One region of the Thiomonas intermedia genome, then DNA from elsewhere that is predicted to be linked to it. Evidence: predicted binding sites of a transcription regulator. Region 1 holds the regulator's gene; the other holds the start of a gene.
The links. Region 1 encodes sigma-54, which starts transcription at its own class of promoters, with help from an activator protein. Its sites were predicted from a motif close to TGGCANGNAANCTGCTTT; they were not measured.
Positions count from the first base shown of each region.

Region 1 (3,412 bases):
CCGCGCACCGAGGACTCGGAAAAAAACCTCATCCTGCGCCGCCCCTTCAACTATTCCAACGGCGTGATGAAGAACGGCCAGCTCGACATGGGCCTGCTGATGGTCATCTATCAGGCCGATCTCGAACAGGGCTTCATCACCGTGCAGCGCCGCCTCGACGGCGAACCGCTGGAGGAATACATCAAACCCACGGGCGGCGGCTATTTCTTCGCCCTGCCCGGGGTAGTCGACGCGCAGGACTTCTACGGCCGCTCGCTGCTGCTGGCCAGCGCCTGAATCCCTTTCACACCCACCCCTCTCAATGGAGTCTCCCATGAAACGTTTCGCCATGGCCTGTCTGCTGGGCGCCAGCCTGCTCGGCAGTCCGCTTGCCGCGCAGGCCGCCACCCCGGCCTCGCTCGATCTGGTCACCCCGATCACCGATTACAAAATCTACGTCACCAAAAACATCAACGAGCTGGTCACCCAGACCCGCGCCTTCACCACGGCGGTCAAGAAAGGCGATGTGGCCACGGCGAAAAAGCTGTTCGGTCCGACCCGCGTGCACTACGAGCGCATCGAACCGATCGCTGAGCTCTTCAGCGATCTGGACGCCTCGATGGATTCGCGAGAGGACGATCATGAAAAAGGCGTGAACGCCCCCGATTTCACCGGCTTTCACCGCATCGAATACGGGCTGTGGATCAAAAACAGCACGACAGGCCTCACACCGTTTGCGGACAAGCTGATGGCCGACGTGCTCGACCTGCAAAAGCGCATCAACGGCATGACCTTCCCGCCCGACAAGGTGGTGGGCGGCTCTGCGGCGCTGATGGAAGAAGTGGCCGCCACCAAGATCAGCGGCGAGGAAGACCGCTACAGCCACACCGATCTGTACGACTTCCAGGCGAATGTGGACGGCTCGAAAAAGATCTTCGATCTGTTCCGTCCGCAACTGCCCAAGGGCAACGAGGCCTATGTGGCCAAGGTCGAGAAAAACTTCGGCACGGTCAACACCATCCTCGACAAGTACAAGACCCAGGACGGCGGCTACGTGACCTATGACAAGGTCACGGAAAAGGATCGAAAGATCCTCTCGGGCGCGGTCAACACCCTGGCCGAAGACCTCTCGATGCTGCGCGGCAAGCTCGGCCTGAGCTGAGATTAGCCCGTCTTGCGCAGATTCGCCGGGGCGATGCGCAGGGCCTCGCGGTACTTCGCCACGGTGCGCCGTGCGACCTGCACGCCTTGCTGCGTGAGGCGCTCGGCGAGTTCGCTGTCCGACAGGGGCTTGGCGCTGTTTTCCTCTGCAACGAGGCGCCGGATGAGTTCGCGCACCGCCGTGGACGAGGTGTTGCCCCCGGCCTCGGTGCTCAGGCCGGAGCCGAAGAAATACTTCAGCTCCACGGTGCCAAAGGGCGTGAGCATGAACTTCTGGGTGGTCACGCGCGAGATGGTCGATTCGTGCAGCCCGAGTTCGTCGGCGATTTCACGCAGCACCATCGGCCGCATGGCCACCGGGCCGAAGTCGAAGAACCGCTGCTGGCGCTCGACAATGGTCTGCGAGACGCGCTGAATGGTCTCGAAACGCTGCTGTACGTTCTTCACGAACCAGCGCGCCTCCTGAAGCTGGCCCTGCATGGCGCCACCGCTGTCGCGCGCTCGGCGCATGGCATCGGCATAGATCTGGTTCACCCGCAGCTTGGGCATGACCTCGGGATTGAGCTGCGCCGTCCAGCCTTGCGGGGTCTTGCGGGCGATCACATCGGGCGTCACCGCTTGCGCGGCATCGCGGCGGAAAGCGCCACCCGGATGCGGGTCGAGCTGGGCGATGCGTTGCTGCGCCTGGCGTAACGCGTTTTCATCGGCCTCGAGCTGGCGTTCGAGCTTGCGCCAGTCGCGCCTGGCCAGCATGTCCAGATGGCCGCCGCGGCAAATCTGCAGGGCCAGCTCTCGCACGGCGCAACGCGGCTGACGCAGCAACTGCAAACAAAGGCAATCGGCCAGATCGTGCCCGGCCACCCCGGCCGGATCGAAGCTCTGGATCAGTCGCATGGCCGTGGTGAGCGCGTCGGACAGGTCTTCGATCTGTTCGGCATCTGCCGCGGGGGCGAGGGCCAGCGCCAGCTCCAGGGGCGTGTCGGGCAGATAGCCATCGTCGTCGAGGGAATCGATGATGGCCTCCGCGGCCGCGCGGTCGGTGGCGCTCAAGGCCAGCCCGGCAAGCTGCGCCCGCAAATGATCGCGCAAATCGATCTGCTCAGAAGCAACGTCCAGGGCGCTGAATTCGTCGTCGTCCCCGCTGCCTCCGGCGCTCTGGCCTGAGCTGACCCAGGAGTCAGCGTCGGCATCGATATCGGCGCCGTGATCGGTCTCGCCGCTGCTGGCCGTCCAGTCCTGCGTTTCGAGCTGCAGTTCGGCAGTGGGCTCAGCCGCGGTCTCATGCCCCTCGGTGGCCACCTGGGGCACGTCGGGCGTCAACGCCGCCTGCGGCTCGGACGTCGTCGCAGCGGCCGACGGATCCTCCGTTTCTTCGGGTTCGAGAAACGGATTGGATTCGAGCAGACCTTCGATCTCTTGCGTGAGTTCGAGCGTGGAGAGTTGCAGCAGGCGAATGGACTGCTGCAACTGCGGCGTGAGCGCGAGATGCTGGGACAGGCGCAGATTCAGCGACGGTTTCATCGCGGCTTACATGCGGAAGTTTTCACCGAGGTACACCTTGCGCACCGCGGGGTTGTCAATGATGGATTGCGGATCGCCCTGGGCCAACACCTGGCCTTCGCTGATGATGCAGGCACGGTCACAGATCCCTAGCGTCTCGCGCACGTTGTGGTCGGTGATGAGCACACCGATGCCCTGCTCTTTCAGGAAATGGACGATGCGCTGAATCTCGATCACCGCGATCGGATCGATCCCGGCGAACGGTTCGTCGAGCAGGATGAACCGCGGCTGCGTGGCCAGTGCACGCGCGATTTCCACGCGCCGACGTTCGCCTCCCGACAGCGCGGGCGCGGGGCTGTCGCGCAGGTGTTCGACATGCAGTTCGCGCAGGAGGTGATCTTCGCGTTGGCGGATTTCGGCACGGCTCAGGCGACGCCCCTGGGCGTCACGCTGCAGTTCCAGCACGGCCCGGACGTTCTCGGCGACGGTCATGCGCCGGAAGATGGAAGCCTCTTGCGGCAGGTAGGACAGCCCCATGCGCGCCCGCCGATGCATGGGCGAATCGCTCACATCCTGGCCGTCGATGTGGATGCGCCCCGCATCGGGTCGCACCAGCCCAACAATCATGTAGAACGACGTGGTCTTGCCTGCGCCGTTCGGGCCCAGCAGACCGACGACCTCGCCGCAGCGCACGCTGAAACTCACATCGCGGACCACCTGCCTGCCGGCATAGCGCTTCTGCAGATGCTGCACGTCGAGTTGCGGCCCGGAA
Region 1 is NZ_CP020046.1:1,332,338-1,335,749, forward strand. Features, by position in the region: gene efeB (iron uptake transporter deferrochelatase/peroxidase subunit) at 1-276, shown strand, start outside; gene efeO (iron uptake system protein EfeO) at 314-1,141, shown strand; gene BVH73_RS06250 (RNA polymerase factor sigma-54) at 1,144-2,661, opposite strand; gene lptB (LPS export ABC transporter ATP-binding protein) at 2,668-3,412, opposite strand, start outside.

Region 2 (3,412 bases), 1.1 Mb from region 1:
GCACGATCTGGCTGCGCCGGATGACGGCTTCGCGCAACGCCTGGGCATTGTTGGTGGTCTGGAAGCTGTTGCACGCCCAGTAGGTCATCATCTTGCCCTTGCCGTTGATGAGGTAGTCATCGACCTCGATCAATTTGTCGTGCATGGGAATAGGGAAATTGGCCGCCGGGTAACGATGCGCCGGCTCCGGGTAGCCGGGGCGGCAATAGCCTTCCTGGTGACCGCCCATGCGGACCCACCCGGTGCCGCGGCGCCCGACGTTGTGCGTGGCGACGACCACCGCACCCATGGCCTGCTCGGTGACGTAGTTGTTATTGCCCCAGATGATGCCTTTCTCGAAGGCGTGCATGGTGCGTGGCAGCTTGCCTGGTGCCTTGGGTTTGTAGCTCCACTCGGCAGCCTGCTTGATCTGCGCCACCGGCAGGCCGGTGATGCGGCTGCATTCATCGAGCGACATCCGGTTGGTCTTCACTGCTTGGTCAAAACCCTCGGTGTGCTGGGCGATGAAATCCTTGTCGATCCAGCCCTGATCGACGATGTAGGTGAGCATGCCGTTCCACAGCGCGCCATCCGCGCCTGGATTGATGGCCAAGTGCAAGACTTGGTCTTTGGCGACGCTCTCGCTGATCGAGATCGACGGTGTGCGCCGTGGATCGACAAAGATGAACTTGCCCGCGGCCACCGGCTCATCGGGGAACATCTTTTTCTTCTTGTCGAGCGTGGCGCCTTGAAGATTGGGCAGCCAGTGCACCAGGAAGTAGTTGGTCTGGTTTTCGTAAGGATTATTGCCGTTGGACCAGATCACGTCAGCGATTTCAGCGTCTTCGTAGCTGTTGTTGAGCTCGAAAATGCCCATATCGCGATTACCGAAGCATTCGGAGTTGTAGGCGGGGCGGTTGTGGATGCGGCAGGTTGGCGTCTGGATGGCTGAGAACACGAGTTTGCCCGTGCCCCAGGTGTTTTCGAAGCCGCCGCCCGAGCCGCCATGGTCGAACATCGCCACCGCAATCGCGTCGGGGCCTTCCTTGTCGAGAATTTTCTTGACCATGCCGCCGTAAATCTGCAGGGCGTAATCCCAAGATGTGTCGAGCCACTCGCCGCCTTGGTAAATCCGCGGATGCAAAAGGCGTTCGCGGGTGATGCCGCTGTCGCCATGGAAATAAGACGCCATGCGGCCGCCGCGCGTCGAACTCTGCCCCTGATTGACCACGCATTCCTTGTCGGGGACGATCATGATGTTGTAGCGTTTGCCGTTCCGGTCGGTGACCACATTGGTCATGGCCGGGGTCATGATGGTGGAAAACGGCGGGAGCTGCTTGCGGAAATCCAGGCCCAGTGCATTCTGGCTGGGCGCCCGCCCGCCCTCCTTCTCGGCGTCCCACTTAAACGCGTGGTAGCCGCATCCAACGATGCAGAACTGGCAGGTGAGGTTGGTTTTCTGGGCATTGGCTGGGGGCAACGCAACGCGGTCTTTGAATTGCGACATGGTGTTCGTCTCCTTGATGGGTTACAGCACGTTGGCCTGGCGGCCGTAGATCAGGCCGGTCACGGCGATGGCATGCACCGAGTCGCTTGCGGCGTCGTAGCTGAGTTGAATCTGCGGCAGGTCTTCGGTGGCCTGGCCGCAGATCATCCGCCCGGATTTTTCGGGGTCGAACATGCTGTAGTGGCAGGGACACTTGAAGCTGCGGGTCTTGGGGTCATACATCAGCGGGCAGCCCATGTGGGTACACAGGCTGCTGTAAGCCACGATGTCGCCATCCGGGCCGACGCCGCCGGCCACGCGCTGGCCCATCTTGATCGCCACGCAGGGCGAATCGGCGTCTGGATAGCTGAACGACACGGGGGTGTTGGCCTGCATAGCCCTGGCCTTGCCGACTGTGGATTTGGGGTAGGGCAGCACGGCCATGCCAGCGGCTGCCTGAATGGCCGCTTGATCCGCTCCCGCCGCCATTGCGGGCCCTACCGGACTGACGGCAGCGCCTACGCCTGCTACGCTGGTTCCAGCGACTTTCAGAAAAATTCGGCGCGATACTTTCTCGGTCATGATGTCTCCTCGTGGGTGGTTGATGTCATCGCAGGTACAGCATTGCAATGGCCATGCCATCTCGTCATTACGTAAATCATCCAAGTAATATCAATGTCTTACGTGGGTTGCCGTGCGCTTGGTCAAGTCATTCGAAGCCTTGGCGTTTCAATTTTGTAACGCCCTGACGCGCCGCTGGTTACCAAAACGAAACGCACCCTCTGGAGAGCGCCATGCACCGCCGCACCGCACTTGCTGCACTGGCTTGTCTGGCCAATACAGCCGTTCAGGCTCAAGCTCGTGCGCATGGCGTGGGCAAGCCCTTTCGTTTTGGCGTCACGGATGTTTTTCTGCACGATGGCGCCATCCATCTTTGGCAGGCATTCCTGCAGGCGCAGCTCGGCCTGCCGGTGCAGATCATTCAAAAGTCGAGTTACCAGGAGGCGCTCGAAGCGCTGCGCTCGGATGAAATGGAAGCGGCCTGGATCTGTGGCTATCCCTATGTGGTGGCGCGCAGCTTCGTGCGGCTGTGTGCACAGCCCGGCTGGCATGGACAGCCGTGGTATCAGAGTTATCTGATCACCTCCGCATCGCGCACCCAGGCGCATTCGCTGGTTGATTTGAAGGGGGACGTGTTCGCTTTCGACGACCCCTTGTCGAACTCCGGCTATGTAGTGCCCGTGGTGGCGCTGCGCAGTTTGAACGAGACGCCGCAGCGATTCTTTCGCGGCACCTTCTACACCTATTCCCTGCACAAAGTAGTAGAGGCCGTCGGGAGCGGTCTGGCCGACTCAGGTACGGTCGACGGCTACATCTGGGAGGTGTTGCAGCTGCGGCGGTCGGCTGCGGCGCTCAAGACGCGCATCGTGGCCAAGTCACGGCGTTACGGCTTTCCGCCCGTCGTCACACGCAAGAACCTCGACTTCGGTTTGCATTTCCAGTTGCAGAAGGCCCTGCTCGACGCGCGCAAAAGTGCCGAAGGCCGCATGCTGCTCTCCAGCCTCGACCTTGAAAACTTCCTGCTGCCGCAGGAAAGCTGGTTTGAGGGCATCGGGGAACTGGCGGAGATTCTTGACGGCACGCATCCGCCCATCCCACTGCGCGAGATCTACGAAACTGCATGAATCTGCGCAATTCCCTGCTGTTGCGTCTGCCATTCGTTGCAGTCACGCTGGTCTTGCTGACAGCCCTGTTGATGGCCACGGGACTGGGTTTACTGACGCAACGCTATCTGATCGAAGATGTCGACGCAGGTGCGTTTCAGGCCATGGCGTCGTGGAACAAAAGCTTGCCCAGCCTGATTCAGCAAGACAACGTCTGGAGCGTGTATGAGGCCCTGACCTCGGTGACCGGGGCCGACGTTTTGCACACCACGTCGCTTGTGGT
Region 2 is NZ_CP020046.1:256,961-260,372, reverse strand. Features, by position in the region: gene BVH73_RS01240 (arsenate reductase (azurin) large subunit) at 1-1,486, opposite strand, end outside; gene BVH73_RS01235 (arsenate reductase (azurin) small subunit) at 1,508-2,047, opposite strand; gene BVH73_RS01230 (substrate-binding domain-containing protein) at 2,260-3,150, shown strand; gene BVH73_RS01225 (sensor histidine kinase) at 3,147-3,412, shown strand, end outside.
Region 2: a site for sigma-54 is predicted at 2,089-2,106, ahead of BVH73_RS01235 (arsenate reductase (azurin) small subunit). Genes of this name have one in related genera too.